DNA from 3 places in the Rhizobium sp. GR12 genome. Region 2 is predicted to be linked to each of the others. Evidence: riboswitches for the same ligand, from Rfam matches in the RefSeq annotation. Region 2 holds a riboswitch; each other region holds the start of a gene.
The links. Region 2 has a riboswitch for cobalamin ahead of QSK43_RS25905 (CbtB domain-containing protein). Riboswitches for the same ligand answer to the same signal wherever they lie in the genome.
Positions count from the first base shown of each region.

Region 1: it holds a riboswitch for cobalamin, as region 2 does, so the genes downstream of both, QSK43_RS12930 (DUF1636 family protein) here and QSK43_RS25905 (CbtB domain-containing protein) in region 2, are expected to answer to the same signal.
Region 3: it holds a riboswitch for cobalamin, as region 2 does, so the genes downstream of both, QSK43_RS15965 (ABC transporter substrate-binding protein) here and QSK43_RS25905 (CbtB domain-containing protein) in region 2, are expected to answer to the same signal.

Region 1 is NZ_JASXTH010000006.1:287,074-293,785, reverse strand. Features, by position in the region: gene cobD (threonine-phosphate decarboxylase CobD) at 1-159, opposite strand, end outside; gene cbiB (adenosylcobinamide-phosphate synthase CbiB) at 158-1,123, shown strand; gene QSK43_RS12940 (cobyric acid synthase) at 1,110-2,567, opposite strand; gene cobO (cob(I)yrinic acid a,c-diamide adenosyltransferase) at 2,569-3,186, opposite strand; cobalamin riboswitch at 3,325-3,535, shown strand; gene QSK43_RS12930 (DUF1636 family protein) at 3,654-4,079, shown strand; gene cobW (cobalamin biosynthesis protein CobW) at 4,076-5,113, shown strand; gene cobN (cobaltochelatase subunit CobN) at 5,118-6,712, shown strand, end outside.
Region 2 is NZ_JASXTH010000023.1:3,981-10,692, reverse strand. Features, by position in the region: gene QSK43_RS25930 (metallophosphoesterase) at 126-971, shown strand; gene QSK43_RS25925 (helix-turn-helix transcriptional regulator) at 960-1,670, opposite strand; gene QSK43_RS25920 (LysE family translocator) at 1,804-2,448, shown strand; gene QSK43_RS25915 (c-type cytochrome) at 2,654-3,088, shown strand; gene QSK43_RS25910 (c-type cytochrome) at 3,312-4,232, shown strand; cobalamin riboswitch at 4,435-4,675, shown strand; gene QSK43_RS25905 (CbtB domain-containing protein) at 4,844-5,026, shown strand; gene QSK43_RS25900 (CbtA family protein) at 5,037-5,753, shown strand; gene QSK43_RS25895 (hypothetical protein) at 5,758-6,072, shown strand; gene QSK43_RS25890 (type 1 glutamine amidotransferase family protein) at 6,241-6,712, opposite strand, start outside.
Region 3 is NZ_JASXTH010000008.1:229,126-235,837, forward strand. Features, by position in the region: gene QSK43_RS15950 (pseudoazurin) at 1-434, opposite strand, end outside; gene QSK43_RS15955 (ABC transporter ATP-binding protein) at 431-1,231, opposite strand; gene QSK43_RS15960 (FecCD family ABC transporter permease) at 1,228-2,256, opposite strand; partial or broken gene QSK43_RS15965 (ABC transporter substrate-binding protein) at 2,253-3,206, opposite strand; cobalamin riboswitch at 3,448-3,682, opposite strand; gene argE (acetylornithine deacetylase) at 3,868-4,992, shown strand; gene QSK43_RS15975 (2-hydroxyacid dehydrogenase) at 5,017-5,943, shown strand; gene QSK43_RS15980 (cupin domain-containing protein) at 5,970-6,326, shown strand; partial or broken gene QSK43_RS15985 (aldehyde dehydrogenase family protein) at 6,624-6,712, shown strand, end outside.

The DNA.
Region 1 (6,712 bases), on a different contig from region 2:
ACTGGCGGGAACGGGCGAATGCGGGTAGGAGTGCGGATTGATCCCGGTCGAAAGGTCGATCCAAGGTTCCGGCGCTTCAGGAAACATCAGGCGCGCCTTGCCGAGATTGCCGCCGTGACGGATCGCAGCCTGCGCCTTTTCTGGTACTGTTTCGCCCATGTTCTTTGCTCTCGCTTTCCTGTCGCTCGTCATCGAACGCCTGACCGGTTATCCGGACTGGCTGTATAAGCGCATTGGCCATCCCGTCACCTGGATCGGATCGCTTATCGCGCTGCTGGATAAAAAATGGAACCGGGAGAGTGCGTCATTTTCGCAGCGAAAGGCGGCAGGCGTGACAGCGCTGGCGGTTTTTTTGGGACTGACGGTGCTTCTCGCATGGTTTGCGCAATCCGTTCTGCTTCTCTTCCCCTTCGGTCTGTTGCTTGTTGCGGTGCTCGGCGCGTCACTTCCGGCGCAAAAAAGTCTGGAACAGCATGTGGAGGCCGTCGCCATCGCGCTGGAGCGCGAGGGGGTGGAAGGCGGACGCAAGGCGGTTTCGATGATCGTCGGGCGTGATCCGCAGGCGTTGGACGAGGCGGCGATCTGCCGGGCGGCGATCGAAAGTCTGGCCGAGAATTTTTCCGACGGCATCGTCGCCCCTTCCCTGTGGCTTAGTCTTTTGGGGCTGTCGGGCGGTGCGGGTTACAAGGCGATCAATACGGCCGACAGCATGATCGGCCATCGCTCGCCGCGCCATGAGGCCTTCGGCTGGGCCTCGGCGCGGCTGGATGATCTGGTCAACCTGCCGGCATCGAGACTGAGCGGCGGTCTTTTCGTGGTCGCCGCGTTTTTCGTGAAGGGCGCATCGCCGCGCGGAGCCATTGCCGCGATACGTCGGGATGCGTATCATCATCGCTCCCCCAATGCCGGCTGGCCAGAGGCGGCTCTAGCCGGTGCCCTCGGTTTCGCGCTTGCCGGGCCGCGCTCCTATGGCGGGCAGATGATCGAGGCGCGCTTCATGGGCGAAGGGGGAAGATCGGCGTTGATTGCCGGAGATATTCGCACGGCGCTCCGGCTGGCGCGGATTGCGGACCTGTTGTTGATCGGCCTGTTCGGGTTGCTGGCGATGCTTATCGCGCTATAGAAAGCAGCCTGTCGAGGTCGAGATGGTTCTCCATATGCGCTGCGAGGCGGTCAAGAACGGCGTCCACCTGGGCATCGTAGTTCAGTTCCGTGCCTTGCCCGCCAAGCCGCTCCAACCATGCACTGCGCTGGCGGTCATCCGCGAAAAGACCGTGGATATAGGTGCCGAAGATGCGGCCATCAGGCGAGATAGTTCCGTCTGCGTGTCCGTCGATGGTCGAAAAAGGAATGCCGTCCACCGTGCTTTTGGTTTCTCCGACATGCATTTCATAGCCGGATAAAGGAATTCCGTCGAAACTTCTACCCTGCACGGAAACAAGCCTCTTATCGCCGGTCAAAACCGTCGTCACATCCAGCAGGCCAAGCCCATCGACCGTCGCTGGCGGCCCTTCGATGCCGTCAGGATCGGCAACGGTTTTCCCCAGCATCTGGTATCCACCGCAGAGGCCGAGAACGTAGCCGCCGCGTCTCACATGCGCCTTGATATCGATGTCGAGACCGGCATTTTTCAGCACGGCGAGATCGGCGATGGTGGATTTCGAACCGCAAAGTAGAACCAGTCTGCAATCGGCGGGAATGGTCTCGCCCGGCCGCACGCGGATCAGCTCCACATCCGGCTCCATGTCGAGGGGATCGAGATCGTCGAAATTGGAAATATGCGGCAGGATCGGCACGGCAATGCGGATCTTCGCGCCAGACTTTTGTTGTGCCGGGCCGGAAAGCCCGAGAGCATCCTCTGCCGGCAGTTTCGCGGCATCGGAAAAATGCGGCAGAAGCCCGATGGAGGCCCAGCCCGTCTTTTCCGCAATCATCCGCATGCCCTCCGAAAACAGCGCAGGATCGCCGCGAAAGCGGTTGACGATGAAACCTTCTATCATCGCGGCATCGTCGGGATCGAGCACGGTCTTGGTGCCGACGAGGCTGGCGATGACGCCGCCACGGTCGATGTCGCCGATCAGGATTACGGGCGCGCCGGCTGCGCGGGCGAAACCCATATTGGCGATGTCGTTGGCGCGCAGGTTGATTTCGGAAGCACTGCCCGCCCCTTCCACCAACACCAGATCGGCCTGTTTTTTCAGGTATTCGAAGCTTTCCAGCACGCGCGGCATCAGTCCGGCCTTCATGTGCTGGTAATCGGCAGCTTTCGCGTTGCAGAGAATTTTCCCCTGAACCACCACCTGAGCGCCGGTTTCGCTCTGCGGCTTCAGGAGCACAGGGTTCATATGAACCGAGAGCGGCACGCCCGCTGCCCGCGCCTGTAGCGCCTGCGCCCGGCCAATCTCGCCGCCATCGGCGGTGACGGCTGCATTGTTCGACATGTTCTGCGGCTTGAACGGCATGACGGACAGGCCACGCCTGACGAAAGCGCGGGCGAGGCCGGCCACCATCAGCGATTTGCCGACATCCGAGCCGGTCCCCTGAAACATCAGCACGCGTGCAGTCATGTCAGAATTCTATCCCCGCCTGCGCTTTCACGCCCGCCTTGAAGTGATGTTTGACGAGGGTCATTTCGGTCACCATGTCGGCAGCGTCGATCATCGGTTGCTTGGCGTTGCGGCCGGTGACGATGACATGCAGATCGGGCCGACGGCTGGAGAGCGTTTCGACGACCTCTTCCAGTGGCAGGTAATCGTAGCGCAGCGCGATGTTCAATTCATCGAGGATCAACAGGCCGATCGTCTCGTCGGCCATCAGGGTTTTGGCTTCTTCCCAGGCCTTTGCGGCTGCCGCGACATCGCGTGTCAGATCCTGCGTGTCCCAGGTGAAACCCTCACCCATGGTACGCCATTCCACCTTGTCGCCAAACAGGGTCAGAGCCTGTTGTTCGCCGGTCGACCATGCGCCCTTGATGAATTGCACCACGCCGACCCGCCGCCCGGTGCCGAGCATGCGCAAAGCGAGGCCGAAAGCGGCCGTGGATTTGCCTTTGCCGGGGCCGGTATTGATCATCAGCAGACCTTTTTCGATGGTCTTTTCCGCAACTTCGGCATCCTGGGCCGTCTTGCGATTGACCATTTTCTGCCGGTGGCGTTCGGCTTCGCTCTCGCTGATATCGCGTGTCATCGCGTTTTCCTTCTCGTCCAGCGGCATGGGGACCGGATGCCCCGCCATTCGGAGCGGCGACTATACCCAATTTGCCGAACCCGGCAATGCGCAAGCCGGAGGGCCGCAGCATTGACCCCCACGCCCGTTCAGCCTAAGGGTAGAAGGACTGACGGTCTTTTCCCGGCAACGGGAAAAGCTAAGAGGGAACACGGTTCCGCCCGATACCGGGTCATTCCGTGGCTGCCCCCGCAACTGTAAGCGGTATGCCCGCACTGTGAGCCACTGGATCAACAGAAAGATCCGGGAAGGTGGTGCAGGGTGTTTTAAAGCCGCAAGCCAGGAGACCTGCCGTTTCAGGAAAAAACGTCTGCCGGGCGGGGTGCTCCGGTCAGTCGGTCGAATTGACTGATGGCTACGCCTTTCAGCGTGCCGTTTTCGACATCCGCACCCCGATGAGTTTTTAAAGGCGCGGAAAGCGAAACGGTTTGGATATTACAGCGGCATCTTCTTTTCCGAACGGCAAGGCGGAGGGCGAAACGGCTCTCGGCGTGGTGGTTTTTATCTGCCGAAGCTGTCGCGACGACACCGATCCCGATGCGGACCCGCGCCCTGGCTCCATCCTTGCCGAAGCCGCCATTGTGAAGGCGCAACAATCCGGCATCGATGTTCGCTCCGTCAATTGCCTTGCCAATTGCAAACGCGGCCTCAGCGCCGTGTTGCGCGGTGCCGACGGCTGGTCCTACATCTTTGGCGGGCTGACGCCCGGCGATGCGGAAGACCTGCTGACCGGCGCGCGAATGCTGGCCGCTTCCCCCGATGGACTGATGCCCTGGCGCGGCCGCCCCGACACATTGAAGCGCGGCATGGTGGCGCGCATTCCCCCATTCGATTTTACCGAGGAGAGATCATGAGCACCGTTCTGGACCGCGTTCCCTGCACCATCGTCACCGGCTTTCTGGGGGCTGGAAAAACCACGCTGCTGCGCGGCCTTCTCGAAAAGCTTGATGGTAAGCGGCTGGCCATCATCGTCAACGAATTCGGCGATATCGGCATCGATGGCGACATCCTCAAGGGCTGCGGCATCGAAAGCTGCCCGGAGGAAAATATCGTCGAACTGGCCAATGGCTGCATCTGCTGCACGGTGGCCGATGATTTCCAGCCCGCGATCGAACAGATCCTCAGCCGCCAGCCGAGGGTGGAGCATATCCTCATCGAGACCTCCGGCCTCGCGCTGCCGAAGCCGCTGGTGCAGGCCTTCCAGTGGCCCGCAATCAAGAGCCGCGTGACGGTAGACGCCGTTGTGGCCGTTGTGGATGGCGCTGCCCTTGCCGAGGGTCAGGTGGCGCATGACATGGAAGCACTCGCCGCCCAGCGCGCAAACGATGAAGCGCTCGATCACGACGATCCGGTCGAGGAGGTTTTCGAAGACCAGATCGCCTGCGCCGACCTCATCGTCCTGACCAAGGCCGATCTTCTGGACAGCGCCGGTCTGGAAAAGGCGAAGGCTCATATTCTCGAGCATCTGCCAAGGGCGGCAAAGATCGTCGTCGCCTCGAACGGCGCAATCGACCCCGCCGTACTGATCGGCCTCGGCCTTGCGGTGGAAGAGGATATCGAAAACCGCCGCACCCACCATGATGGCGAGCTTGACCACGAACACGACGATTTCGACAGCTTCGTTATCGATCTGCCGGCTGTGGCCGATCCGGAAGCGTTGGCGGCCCGCATTGCCGAGACGGCGGCTGCGGAAAACGTGCTTCGCATCAAGGGTTTCGTTGAGGTCTCCACTAAACCGATGCGTTTGCAGGTGCAGGCTGTTGGCAGCCGGGTCAACCATTATTACGACCGTCCGTGGGCGGTTGGCGAAGAGCGCCGCAGCCGTCTCGTCGTTATCGGCGAAAAGGGCCTCAATCGCGAAAAGATCGAACAGATGCTGGCCGCCTGACAAGATGCACATCCTCGCCACCACATCCTCGTCTCTGGACGATCTGATCGAGCCGGTTGATCTCAACCAGCCCCGATCGGATGTGGTGATGCTGTCTTTTTCGGCGAGCGATATTGCAGGGCTGGAACTGGTTTGGCGGCAGGCGGGAGGTGCGCTTCCCACCCTGTCCGCCGCTAATCTGTCCGAGCTTCGGCACCCCATGTCGGTCGATCTGTGGATCGAAAAAACGGCGGAACATGCCCGCGTCATCCTTATCCGGATTCTTGGTGGAGCGGAGCGCTGGCGTTACGGCGTCGACCAGCTTTCGATTCTGGCGCGCAGGCGCGGTATCAGGCTTCTGCTTTTGCCGGGTGAGTGCAGTGAGAGGGACGAAAAGCTCGAAGCGGCCTCGACCGTCGATCGGCAAATTTTGGCCTCGGCCCTCTCTTTCTTCCGCGAGGGCGGACGGAAGAATATGGACCGACTTGCCGTTGGTCTTGCGGCACTTTCAAGTGGTGACGCATGGCCGGATATCGAGGCTGAATCGCTGCCGAAGGCCGGTTTCTACCGGCCGGGCGAAGGCGTCGTGGATCAGGCGCAAGCTTGCGCAGGTTTTCCTGCCGGCGCGGCTGTCCTGCCCATTCTCTTTTACCGCTCCATGCTTCTGGCAGACGATGTGGCGCCGGTGGATGCGCTCTTCAATGCTCTCTTGCAGCGCGGGTTTGCGCCCTTGCCGATTTTTGTCAGCGGCCTGAAGGATGGGGAGGCGATCCGTTTCCTCGAAACAGTGCTGCCAAGTCTTGAGCCTGCTGTCATAATCGCTGCTACTGCCTTCGCAAGCCAGATGGATGACGGTGGCAAGACGCTGTTTGACCGTCTCGGCGTGCCGGTGTTTCAGGTGGTTATGGCGACGACGCGGCGGGATGGCTGGGCAGAGAACGCGCGCGGCCTCAACCCGTCAGATCTTGCCATGCATGTGGTGTTGCCGGAACTGGATGGCCGGATTCTTGCCGGTGCGATCTCATTCAAGCAGGCGCGAACGGATGGCGGTGCCAGCCTGGTGAATGCGCCCGAAGCGGATCGTATCGAGCAGGTTGCAAATCGAATTGCCGCCTTTGTCCGGCTGAAACATTCAGCATCAAAGGATCGCCGCATCGTCATTCTGATGCCGGATTATCCGGGTGCGGCGCCGGGGCGCACCGGTTATGCCGTCGGTCTCGATGTGCCGCAAAGCGTGCTTGAAATGCTGCACGACCTTTCCGGGGCGGGATACGCTGTTGAGGATATTCCCGAAACGGCGCGGGCTTTGCTGGATTGCGTCGAGCGGCAGGAAGCGGCTGTCGAACTTTCAGCCTATCAGGATTTTCTTGCGGCCTTGCCTCAGGGAGCTGCCACGTCCGTGGATGCGACGTGGGGGGCAGCCGAGGAGGACGATGCGCTTATCGACGGCGCATTCCGGTTTCGCGTTGCCCGTTTCGGCCAGGTGTTTGTAGCGCTCGCGCCGGATCGGGGGCGCAATGAGGATCGGCGGGTGGACTATCATGACCCCGCCCTGCCGCCTCGCCATGCGCTCGTCGCATTCGGTGCGTGGATGCAGCGGGTCGCGGATGCGCATGCCGT
Region 2 (6,712 bases):
GACGACGATAGGTTTACGCTTGCCTCCATTCAACACCCGGCCGAAATGCCGGGTGTTTTGCTTTTGCGGCCTTGGTTTTCCACTTGTCACAAGCCTGTCATCAGCCCGGTTTATCGCGGCGCATCATGACTGAAAAAACCAGCCCTCTCTTCTCCTTCGGCATCGTTGCCGATCCCCAATATGCCGATGCCGATCCCCGCCCGGAAATGGGCCGGTATTATGCCGAAAGCCCGAAAAAGCTGGCGGAGGCCATCGATGCCTTCAACAGCGAGGAACTGGCCTTCGTGGTGACGCTCGGCGACATCATCGACCGTGGCTTTGAAAATTTCGACGCGATCCTCAGTGTTTACGACGGGCTTCGCCACCCCTCGGTGATGCTGCCGGGTAATCACGATTTTGCAGTCGCGCCCGAGCATCTGCCCACCATCCATGCCCGCCTCGGCATGGCGTCGCCCTGGCACGATTTCACCATCGGTGAGATACGTTTCGTGGTGCTTGACGGTAACGAGGTAAGCCTGTTTGCCCCGCCGCCGGACGATCCGCGCCGCGCGCTTGCGCAAGACCGGCTGAAGCACCTGCAAGAAACGGGCGCGATCAATGCGCAGGACTGGAACGCGTCGCTCAGCGACGAGCAATTCGAATGGCTGCGGAGCGTTCTGCAAAAGGCGGATGCGGCGGGCGAAAAAGTGGTCGTTCTCTGCCACTATCCGATCTATCCGCAAAACGCCCATAATATGTGGGATGCGCCGCGCATCCTCGATCTTCTGGGCGCGCATCCTTCGGTTGCCGCATGGTTCAGCGGTCATAATCACGATGGCAATTACGGCCTGCTGGGCAGCACTCACTTCGTCAATTTCAAGGGCATGGTGGATACGCCGGACCAGAACACCTTCGCCATCGCCGATGTCTTCGCCGACCGAATCGCAATACGCGGTTTCGGGCGTGAAGCGGATCGTCTTTTACGGTTGTGAGGCGGGGCTTGCCGGCTGGTTGCTCTGCCAGCCGCTCATCCACAATTGGCGCAGCCTTTCGCCTTCCATCTTGAAAAAATTGCCCGTTGTTTCGCAGGCGAGCACCCGGTCCGAGCGGAAGTTGCGGATCGCCTGTCGCAATTCGCACCAGGCGACGACATTGGTCGTTTCCGAATAATAGATCACGGCAATGGGCCGGATCTGTCGCCGGGTTTCCGCACCCGCCTCATCGCGATAGGTAATGTCCAGCCTCTCCTCGTCGCGCACCGCCCGCCTGACGGTGGCAAGATCGATGCCGGCGGGTGAGGGTGCGACGCTGCCCCAGGCATGCAGGGCATTGGCGCTCAGGGTTTTCGACAGGGGTTCGGGCAGGGAGGCGGCGATCTTGTCGCTGACCTTTTTCGCCGCCTGCCGCAATTCGCTATCGCCGGTGCGGGCGACCATGGCGAGCGCCAGCACGATCGCCTCCGTCTCCTCGATGGAAAACATCAGCGGCGGCAGGTTGAAGCCGGGACGCAGGATGTAACCGACGCCGCGCTCCCCTTCGATCGGCACGCGCATGGTCTGAAGGGCCGAGATATCGCGATAGACCGAGCGCACCGTGACCTCCAGTGCCTCGGCGATGGTCTGCGCGGTGACCGGCCTGCGCGCCACCCGCAGGATCTGGATGATCTCGAACAGTCTCGATGCCTTGCGCATTGCCGTTTTTCCCGGTTGCTTCACCACGCAACTGACACAACGCTGTCAGTTGGCTTTTCCTATAAACAGCAAAACACATTGAGAAACTTAAGCTTTCCCGAATGTGCCGTAAACTGTCTTGGGAGATACTGACATGAGTTACGCCGAAAATCTCTGGCTTTTCTTTCTGGTCCTGTTCGGCATCATCATCCTGCCGGGCATGGATATGCTATTCGTGCTGGCAAGCGCGCTGACCGGCGGCCGTAAAACCGGCCTCTCCGCCGCAAGCGGCATGAGCGCCGGCGGCATCGTACATTCGCTTTATGGCGCGGTCGGCGTCGGCATGCTTGCCGCTTGGATGCCGTCGCTGTTCCTGCCGCTTCTCGTCGCAGGTGCGGCTTACATGGTCTGGATCGGTATCGGCCTGATGCGCAGCGCGATTGTCGTGAACGGTGATGAGGCGCAAGCGAGCGCCTCGGTCAGAAAGGCCTTCTGGCGGGCGGTGCTGACCTGCCTTTCCAATCCGAAAGCCTATCTGTTCATGATGGCGATCTACCCGCAATTCCTCAAACCCGCTTACGGTCCGATCTGGATGCAGGGGCTGGTGATGGGCGCGATGGTGGCGGTTACGCAGTTTACGGTCTATGGCGCGCTGGCGCTGACGGCCGACAAGAGCCGGGCATGGCTCGTTTCCTCGCCTGCCGCCACGATCTTCATCGGCCGCGCCGCCGGTTTCATGCTGATTGCCGCAGCCCTGCTGACACTCTTTGAAGCCCTGTCCTGGAGCGGCGGGCGATGAAATGGATCAGGTCCCGCCGCTCCAGGTTTCTGTTTCAGCATCGGACGATCCGAAAACCGCGCACACTTTTCGGTCCGATGCCCTAGACTTCTGTTTTCACGAAGGAATTCACCGCAATGTGACTTCTTTTCGCCATGCGGAAAGGGCATCCTCGCGCCGTTGCATCTAGCGTCCGGTGTGCCTGCCGGAATCAAGGAGAGAGTGTATGAAACTGAAAACCATCGCGGCGGCCATGCTTTTCGGCTGTCTTTGCGCCGGAGCGGTCTACGCTGCCGGCGAAGTCGAAAAGCGTGAAGGCATGATGAAGCAGATCGGGGGCTCCATGGGTGCGCTCGCCGCCATCTCCAAGGGTGAAAAGCCTTACGACGCCGATGTCGTCAAGGCTGCCGTCACGACCATCAGCACCAATGCCAAGGCTTTCCCCGACCAGTTCCCGCCCGGCAGCGAGACTGGCAGTGCTGCGGCCCCCGCCATCTGGGAAAATTTCGAGGACTTCAAGGCCAAGGCCGCCAAGCTCGGCACGGATGCGGATACGGTTCTCGCCGGTCTCCCTGCCGATCAGGCCGGTGTCGCCACCGCCATGAAGGCGCTGGGAGCCGATTGCGGCGCCTGCCACCAGACCTATCGTCTAAAGAAATAATGTGTCGGAAGACCGCTTTCGAGCGGTCTTTTCCCGGTCGCGGGTAGGCCGTGAACCGCTCCCGCGTCATCCTCGCCCCTGAGGCGAGGATTCATAAGCCGTCGAATTGTGGATCCTCGGGTCAGGCCCGAGGAAGACGTCCAGCAAGCGGGAGGGCTATCGATAATCTCGACCGCCTTCGGGCGGCCAAACATGCTCGGTCGGGCAAAAGGGGAGAGGGGTCATGTCTTCCATCTGGACGAAGCTTGCGGGCGGGATCGCGGTTGCGGCCATTGCGGGTTACGGAATTTTCGCGTGGGTCACTGCCCCTCAGCGGCTGGCGCCCAGCCATTGGGTCAGCCTTGGCGAGCCGGATCTGGCCAATGGCGAAACGTTGTTCTGGGCGGGCGGCTGCGCAAGCTGCCATGCGGCGCCCGATGCCAAGGGCGATGCGCTTTTGACGCTTTCGGGCGGGCAGGCGCTGAAAAGCCCCTTCGGCACCTTCCATGTACCCAATATTTCCTCCGATCCGCAGCATGGCATCGGCGGCTGGACGCTGGCGGAATTCGGCGATGCCATGACGCGCGGTGTCGGCAGGAACGGCGAACATCTTTATCCCTCCTTTCCCTATGCCTCTTATGCCCGCATGACACAGAAGGATATCAACGACCTCTACGGTTATCTGCGGGTTCTGCCCGCCAGCCCGAACGACGCGCCGGATCATGATCTGCCGTTCCCATTCAATATGCGGATCGCGCTGGGCGGCTGGAAATTCCTCTATTTCGATACGTCCGCGCCGCCCCGCGTCGAGCTTGCGAATGCCAATGCCGAATTGCTGCGCGGCCAATATCTGGTGGAAGGACCGGGCCACTGCGGCGAATGCCACACGCCGCGCAACGCGCTCGGCGGTTTTCTGGAAGGAAAATGGCTGGCCGGCGGCCCCAACCCGGAAGGCGAAGGCCGCATTCCCGATATCACGCCCGGCTCCGAAAGCATCGGAGCATGGGCGGCGGCCGATATTGCCAGCTATCTGGAAACCGGCTTCACCCCGGAATTCGACAGCGTCGGCGGCTCCATGGTCAAGGTGCAGCAGAACATGGCGCATCTGACCGCAGATGACCGGGATGCGATTGCCGCCTATCTGAAGGCCATTCCACCGCGGTAGATTTGGGGTCGAAGACACGACGACCCGTCATGCCGGACTTGATCCGGCATCCAGCCACGGCGCGTCTGCGCCGTGAGAAGAGTCTTTCGCGATCAAGGACTTGATCGCGCTGGACCCCGGATCTAGTCCGGGGTGACGGAGGTGGAGGCGACGGCGCGCAGTTCGAACGAGAGCCCGCCATTGACTCCCGCACCCACCCGTCGGATAACAATCCTGTGATGGTTCCTTCCGGGCGTTCCGGAAGGTGAAAAGGGAACACGATAGGGAGACATCCTCATTCGTGGCTGCCCCCGCAACTGTGAGCGGAGAGCCTGAAACGAAATGCCACTGGTAAGCCATCTCGCCGGAAACCGAGGTTTCCGATTGGGGCGAGGGTGATGCCGGGAAGGTGTTTCAGGTTTTGACCCGTAAGCCAGGAGACCTGCCATCACGGAAATGTCCATGCCGGCGGGGTGTCCGGAAGAGCGGAATTTCAGGGTGACCAGGCACAAGCTGCCTCCCTGTGTCAGTCTCGTTATCCCCGTGGTGAAGTGTATCGCATGCGGCTGCGCGGCTTTTTCGCCGTTCTGCCGCATCTAAAGGCGCGGGGTCGCGCCGCAGGAGGGGTCACCATGTCCATCAACCAGAATACGGCGAATGCCGCCGTTTCAGCAAAAACGGGCAGCTTCGCGCAATCGCTGACGGCGATCGTGCTTGGCCTGTTCGTCGTCGGTTTTGTCGGCTTTTCGCATGTGGAAGCCGTTCACAATGCCGCGCATGACACACGTCATGCCAATGCTTTCCCTTGCCATTGAGGGGTGAAGCATGTCGTTTTTTCGTAATATCGTTTTCACCGCCATTCTCGTCGGCATCGTTGGCGGTTTCGCCGTCTCCGCCATGCAGGCTTTCGGCACCACGCCGCTGATCCTGAAGGCGGAAACCTATGAAAATGCCGGCGGCGAAGCGCCCCACAGCCATGATGCTCCGGCCACGACCGGCGCTGCGGTTCCCGCGCACGAACATAATGAGGAAGCCTGGTCCCCGGCCGATGGCTTCGAGCGCACCGCCTATACGTTGGCCGCCAATATCCTGACCGCCATCGGTTATGCGCTGGTGCTGACGGGCCTCATCTCGCTGCGCGGCACCAATGCCGGCTGGCGCGAAGGTCTTTTGTGGGGTGTCGCCGGTTTTGCCGCCGTCATGCTCGCACCGATGATCGGCCTGCCGCCGGAATTGCCGGGCAGCCCGGCCGCAGCGCTTGAGGCGCGGCAGATCTGGTGGCTCTCGACGGTTGCCGCAACCGCGGGCGGCATCGCGCTGATCTCGTTCCGACGCGAACCCTGGGCAATCGTGCTGGCGCTGGTGCTGATCGTTGCTCCACATGTGGTGGGTGCGCCGCTGCCGCCGGAAGGCGAACATGCGCTGGCACCGCTGCCGCTGGAGCGCCAGTTCATCGTTGCCGCCACCGTGACCAGCTTTGTTTTCTGGGCTCTGCTCGGAACACTGAGCGCATTTTTCCTGAAACGCTTCCAGTCGGCTTGAGACTATGCAGGACGCAGCCGAATGGAGTGACGAACTCGATGCGCTGCGTTTTGCCGTTCCCGGTCACGGCGCTTTCTGCGCCGTGCACCGCCTTGCCTTCAAGGCAGTCCTCGGCGCCAGCCCCGAACGGGAAACGGCGCTTGCTTTTTTCCACGATCATGAGGCCGCTTTTACGGCCGCAGCGCTTGCCAAGATAAAACGCGCGGGCCTGCCCGCCGGTCGCAGCCTGCATTTGAACAGCCGCGATATCCGCCGGGCGATTGCGGGCGAGGGCGGTGAGGCCGCCGCCCGTGTCTGCCGTGTGCTTGATAGAGGGTAATACCTGGTGAACTTTCTTCCGTCATGCCGGCCTTGGGCCGGTATCCAGCCGAAGCGCGTCTGCGCGGCGAAAAGAGTCTTCTCAGCCCAAAGACTTGGGCTGGCTGGATACCGGCTCAAGGCCGGCATGACGGAGGGAAGGTCCGCAAACCATCCAGCCCATTGCGCCTCACCGATGTTCCGCCGCAAAAGTTCCAAGTTCCGCCTCGGCTTCCGGACCAAAGAGGCCGAGGTTTTTCAGAATTTCCACAGCGAAACTGACCGGCGCACTGCCGGCCGCCGTGACGATGCCGCCATCGCTGACCGCCTTTGGCTGATCGCGATAAAGCCCTTCACCGCGATAGGCCGGATAGGCCTTGTGTGACGCAAGCGAATTGCCGGTATGCGCCACATCGTTGAGGACGCCCGTGCCCGCAAGCGCGCTTGCTGCCGCGCAGATGCCGGCAACCAGCCGATCCCTGTCGCGAAACCGATGCACCAGACCGTCAAGATCGACAGCCGTCCCCTTTTCCCAGCTCATACCGCCAGGAATGACGAGCGCATCGATGTTATCAGGATCAAGCGCATCATAGGATGTGTCGGGCGTAACATCGAGCCCACCCATCGAAATCACGGGTCGTCCGTCCGGGGTGGCGTAAACG
Region 3 (6,712 bases), on a different contig from region 2:
ACCGTCTTGTAACTCTGCGGCAAGGTCGCCTCCCCCACCTTGATCAGCATCACCATGCCCATGCCGTAATGCGGTGGGCATTTTATACCGTAAAAGCCCGGTCGTTCGAAACTGTGCTCGAATTCGTCGTTGATCCGGCTTTTGAACCCTTCAGCACCTTCAGGAATCATGCCGCCGATAGTCGCGGCATTGTGGCTCTTGTGGGTCGGCACGAAGCGCACGCGGTCGCCGGGGGCGATCTCCAGAAAATCGGGTTCGAATACCATCGGACCTTTTTCGCCTCGGTTCAGCATCTTCACTTCGAAGGTTTCGGCCATCGCGTGAAAGGGAAAACCCGCAGCCGTCGCGAGGGCGATTCCGACAAAAGCGTAAAACGATTTTGCATCCGGAAGGTCGCCAAAGCGAAGATTTTCAAGCATATTCAATGTGATCATCGTGCCAGCGCTTTCTTTGCGTGGTCGACCGTCCCGTGGGCAGGCAGAAAACGAATATGGGAAAAGCCGCCCTCGTCCGTGGTGACGACGGATTGCACGCCGAAAACGGCGGCTATCGTCGCAGAGGTCAAAACCTCGCGCGGTGGGCCGACTGCGATCAATTCGCCCCGATGGATGATGACAACCCGGTCGCAGAACATGGCGGCATGATTGAGATCGTGCAGCGCCGCCACAACGGTCAAGCCCTGCCGGCGCACCAGATCGAGCAGGCCGATCTGATGGCCGATATCGAGGTGGTTGGTCGGCTCGTCCAGCAGCAGGATGTGCGGCTGCTGCGCCAGCGCCCGGGCAATGTGCAGGCGTTGGCGTTCGCCGCCTGAAAGGTGGTGCCAGTTGCGATCCGCCTTGTCCGCCATGTCAACATTTTCGAGCGCGGCATCGACGATGGCATCGTCTTTTGGCGACCAGGCGGACAGCGGGCCGAGATAGGGCGTGCGCCCGAGTTCCACGGCCTGCCGGGCGGTGATGCGCTCAGTGGTTTCAGCCTGCTGCTCCACGAAGGCGAGCCTGCGGGCAAGTTCCCGCCGCCCGAATGAGACAAGCGGCTCCTCACCAAGCGTGACATGACCCCGGCGCGGCTTGCGAATGCCGGCCAGCATGGAAAGCAGCGTGCTTTTGCCGGAACCGTTCGGCCCGATGATGCCGAGAAATTCACCGGAGGCGACCTCCAGCGAAACCCCGCGCACGATGTCGAGAGTGCCGGCATGGAAATGCAGATCATGGGCGGACAATCTCATGACCGGCCTCTTTTCTGCCCGAGAATGAAGGCGAAGGCGGGCGCGCCGACCAAAGCGGTGATGACACCGATCGGCAAAACCTGGCCCGGAATGACGATGCGCGACAAAATATCCGCCACGATCATGAAAACCGCACCTGTGAGGGCCGTCACCGGCAGCAGCATGCCGTGGCGAACGCCAACGAAGATGCGCGCCGCATGCGGAATGACGAGGCCAACGAAGCCGATGGAGCCGACCAGCGACACCATGACCGCCGTCATGATCGCCGAAACCGAGATCAGCACCGCATAGACCCAGCGCACCGGGATGCCGAGCGACGCCGCCGCCTGCCCGCCAAAAGCGAAGGCATCGAGCGCACGGGCATACCAGAGACACACCGCAAGCCCTGCAAGACTGACCGGCAGGGCCAGCCAGACATCCGGCCAGCGCACGCCCGAAAGATTGCCCAGAAGCCAGAACATGATGCCCCGCGCCTGTTCGGCATTGGCGGATTTGGTAACGACGAACGACGTCATGGCGTTGAACAGCTGCGAACCAGCCACCCCCGCCAGAATGATGGCGCTGTTGCCGTGCCCTGCCCGCACCGCCAGAAGGCTGACCAGCGAAAACGCAACGAAAGCCCCGATCAGGGCGCCCGCCGGCATCGTCAGAAACCCTGCGCCGAAGCCCAGAAGCGCCACGGCGACTGCGCCGGTGGAGGCGCCTGCGGAAATGCCGAGAATATAGGGATCGGCGAGTGGATTGCGCAAAAGCGATTGCAGCACAGCACCGGCCAGCGCCAGCGATGCGCCGCAGCAGGCGGCGACAACGGCGCGGCTGAGGCGGTAACTCCAGACGATGCCCTCATCGAGCGGCTCCAGCGGATAACCCGCATGAAACACACGATTGGCGATGGTTTTTGCCACCACATCGAAAGGAATGGCGGTCTCGCCGATGGCCGCACCGGCCATCAGCGCGACGAGCAGCAGGGCGAGTGCGGCAAAAGCCAGACCCGCCCGACCGAGATGGACGGAAAAACCGTTCACTTGGCGAAGCCGGCGGTGGAAATCGCCTCGGCCAGCGTCTCAATGCCTTCGATCGTGCGGATCGTCGGGTTCATCGCCTGTGCGTCCATTTCGAAGACATGAGCCTCCTTGACGGCGGGCATGATGCTGGCAACCGGATCGGTGGCGAGAAACTTAAGCTTGACGGCAACATCATCGGCGGGGAAACGGCGACGGTCCATCTTGCCGGCAACGATCACCGATGGATTGGCCTTGGCGATGGTTTCCCAGCCGACGGTCGGCCATTCCTCATCGCTTTCGATGACATTCTTCAACCCGAGCGCGGACATGATGTAGCCGGGCGCGCCATTGCGCCCCGCCACGTAAGGATCGATATCGAGTTCAGCGCTGGAGAACCAGAAGACGGCCGAAAGCTTGCCATTCGCCGAGGCGATCTTGGCGCGGGCGGCTTCCTCGCGTTTCTTCAGGTCGGCGACGACTTCCTCGCCGCGATCCTGAACGTTGAATATCTGGGCGAGGTCGCGGATTTCCTGGTAGATCAGATCCATTGTGAAGACGGATTTGCGCACGCCGTCACCCCCACCGGAATTGTCCTTGCCCATGCAATCGGCAGGCGACGTATAGACGGGAATACCGAGTTCGGCGAATTGCGCCGGCGTTCCGACAACGCCTTCGGGGCCGATCTGCCACTGGAACTGCGTCGTCACGAGGTCCGGCCTCTTGCCGACCACCGCCTCGAAGCTCGGATCATTGTCGGCCAGCCGCTCCACCTTGGCGTTGGCGTCCTCGTAACCCTTCAGAACCGGGCCGATCCACAGCGCCGTGCCCACCACCTTGTCGGCGACGCCGAGCAGATAAAGAACCTCGGTCGTGCTCTGGCCGACGGAAACGGTGCGGGCGGGCGCCTGCTTGAAGGTGATCTCGTGGCCGCAGCTTTTGATCGTCAGCGGATAAACGGTTTCGGCAGCATGAGCGGCTCCGGCAGGCAGGGCCGAGAGTGCAACGGCCAGAAGACCGACGGAAACCGGCAGGTGTTTGAAATGGAACATATGTTCTCCAGTCAGAATACGTGGCGTGATCCGCAGAGGCGCGTCAAAACGCGTGGCGACAAAGCGGCGGCATGTGTGGAGATGGAGAACGGGACACGGAATACGTTTCCGCAGACGGAAAGGTCATAATCAGCTCCTCTTCCGGGCATCCCCGCCCGTAACGATGGTTCATATTATGACGGCAGGTCTCCTGGCTCACGAATATGCGCCGTTCATCTGCCTTCCCGCATCCCGAAGGACACAGTGGCATGACGCTTTGCGGCGTCACGAGGATGAACGGCAATCCGCTTACAGTTGCGGGGGCAGCCACGGCATTGGGCGATTAAAATCACCCGCACCATGTTCCCTATTAATCCCTTTGCCTTTCGGCTTCAGGAACCGTCACGTTCTGACATAAGGGGCAAGTGGCGGGGCGTCAATTGCGATATTCGACTTTGAGGAAGGTCGCCGGTCACACCAGCACGAATTTTCTGAAAGCACTGGAAGGTCACAACAATCTACCGAAATCCTCCGCATTTCAGCAGATAAACGCCGCAGGCCACTCTAAGCTTGCGCGATGACAATCCGGTCAGCGGAGACGGCCATGAACGCAATCGAAATCCTTGAGCGTCTCGTCGGTTTCCCGTCGGTCGTCGGAACCGCCAATGGCGACATTGCCGGATGGATCGCCGATTATCTGGATAGCCACGGCGCCAAAGTCTCCCTGCTTCCCGGGCCGGAAGGTGATCGCGCCAATCTGTTCGCAACCTTCGGGCCGGCAGATCGTGCCGGCTATATTCTGTCCGGCCATATGGATGTGGTGCCCGCAGGAGAACCGGAATGGTCCTTCGACCCCTTCTCGCTGCGGCCCGAAAACGACCGTCTCTATGGGCGCGGAACCACCGATATGAAAGGCTTTCTGGCGACTGTTCTGGCCGCCGCACCGGCATTTTCGCACCTGGCGCTGAAACGGCCCGTGCATATCGCCTTTTCCTATGACGAAGAGGCGGGCTGCCGTGGCGTGCCGCATCTGATCGCCCGCTTGCCGGAGCTGTGCGCTCCGCCGGCGGGCGCGATCATCGGTGAGCCGAGCAATATGCGGGCCGTTCGGGCGCATAAGGGCAAGGCCGCCGCGCGCATCGCCATCCGTGGTCGCTCCGGCCATTCGTCGCGCCCGGACCAGGGGGTGAACGCCATCCACCTGATGACCGGCATCATGGCAAAGGCCGTCGAGACGGCGGATGTGCTGATGCGGGGACCGTTCGAAGCCACTTTCGAGCCGCCCTATTCCTCGCTGCAGATCGGCACCGTCAAGGGTGGTCAGGCGATCAATATCATCCCCGATTTCTCCGCTATCGAGCTGGAAGCGCGGGCGATTTCCGGCGTATCGCCGCTCGCCCTGCTCCAGCCGGTTCGCGACAGCGTCGAGGCGCTTGCCGCAAAGGGCGTCGATATCCAATGGACGCCGATGAGCGATTATCCGGCGCTTTCCTTGCCAGCCGACACTCCACTCGTTCTGCTTCTGGAGGAACTGACCGGCACGGCGTGTCTGGCGGCCGTCAGCTACGGCACGGAAGCGGGGCTTTTTCAGGCTGCGGGCATCGATGCCATCATCTGCGGGCCGGGGGATATCGGCCGCGCCCACAAACCGGACGAATTCATAACGGCAGGCGAACTTTCGGCCTGCCAGTCGATGCTGGAAACACTCGCCAGCCGTTGCACGGTCTAAACCTTCGGGAAATATGGATTTCAGATGACGTTTCTCTTCAACTCCGACGCAAAGCGCGGCGAAATCTTCCGGCAGGCTCTGGCCGCCGACCTGCCTGATCTGCCGTTTTCGATGGATGCTTCCAGTGTCGATCCGGACGCGGTCCGTTACCTCATCACCTGGACCGTGCCGCAGGACATCGCCCGGTATCGTAATCTCGAAGTCCTGTTTTCGATCGGTGCGGGTGTCGACCAGTTTCACATCGAGGCCATCCCCGAGACGGTGAAGGTCGTGCGCATGGTGGATGAGGGCATCATCCGCATGATACAGGAATATGTCTGCCTCGGCGTGCTTGCCCTTCACCGCAACCTGCCGGTCTATTTGAAACAGCAGCGCCAGCAATTGTGGAGGCCCCTGTCGGGCCAGCGTCAGGCGGAAGAGTGCCGAGTGGGCGTTCTCGGCCTCGGCATGCTGGGCGTTGCGGCGCTGGAGCGGCTGAAACCTTTCGGTTTTCCGCTCTCCGGCTGGAGCCGCTCACCGCGCCAGATCAAAGGCGTCATCTGCCACCATGGCGAAGAGGGGCTGGCCGCCATCCTCTCTACCAGCGATATTCTCGTCTGCCTGCTGCCGTTGACCGACGAGACCACGGGGCTTCTGAATGCCGGGCGCCTCGGGATGCTTCCCGAGGGTGCCGCCCTGGTCCACACCGGGCGTGGCAAACAGCTTGACCATGACGCCCTCATCGACGCGCTGGACAGCGGCAGGCTTTCAGGCGCCATGATCGACGTCACCGATCCGGAACCCCTACCGGAAGACCACAATTTCTGGACGCACCCGAAAATTCTCCTGACACCGCACATCGCCAGCGTCACCCAGCCCCATTCCGCCGCCCGCACCATTGTCGAAAATATCAAACGATACCAATCCGGTCTCGAACCGCTCGGCCTCGTCGACCGCGGCCGTGGATATTGATTACACCGCTCCAAGAAAGGACATCCATGCCTCTCCTCAAGACAATCGACACCAAACCCACCTTTGAACCGAAAGCCTCCAAGGCCTTGCCTGAACGTCTTATCGCCGGTGATCCGTCGTTCAAGACGTGGCCGCTGGATGAAGCCCGCGACGGCACCGTCCACACCGGCATCTGGGAAGCGACCCCCGGCGAAAGCCGCTCTATCAAGGGCGAGACATTCGAGTTCTGCCACATTCTCGAAGGCGTCATCGAGATCACGCCGGAAGGCGGTGCGCCGCTGCGTTACACGGCGGGCGACAGCTTCGTCATGAAACCCGGCTTTGTCGGCGTCTGGAAGACCATCGAAACCGTGCGCAAGATCTACGTTACGGTCACGGGGTGATTTGTTAAGCCAAATTCTTGGCATTCCGGCCGGTGGACAGGCGTTTTTGCGAAAAAACGCCGGCCGGCAATCGGATGCTGGACCCGTGCCTGCATGGGTGTCATCCCCGAATATTTTTCGGCCGGGATTTGCACCCCGGACGAAACGCAGCAGTTCCCAGTAAGCGACTTATGTCCGCCGAAGATTGCGCTGTGGGCCGCCTGCAAAACAGGATTTTCGTTCATTACCCCACCGCAGTCGGTCAATACTGCTTGCCATCAAGGGTTAGCGTTGAGGCATATCCAAAGAGGATTCCACATGACGCTCAGCTTCGATCCAGACAGCTTATCTCTCCCGATCGGCCATTTCATCGGCGACCGGCTGATCCCGGCTAAAAACGGCATCGA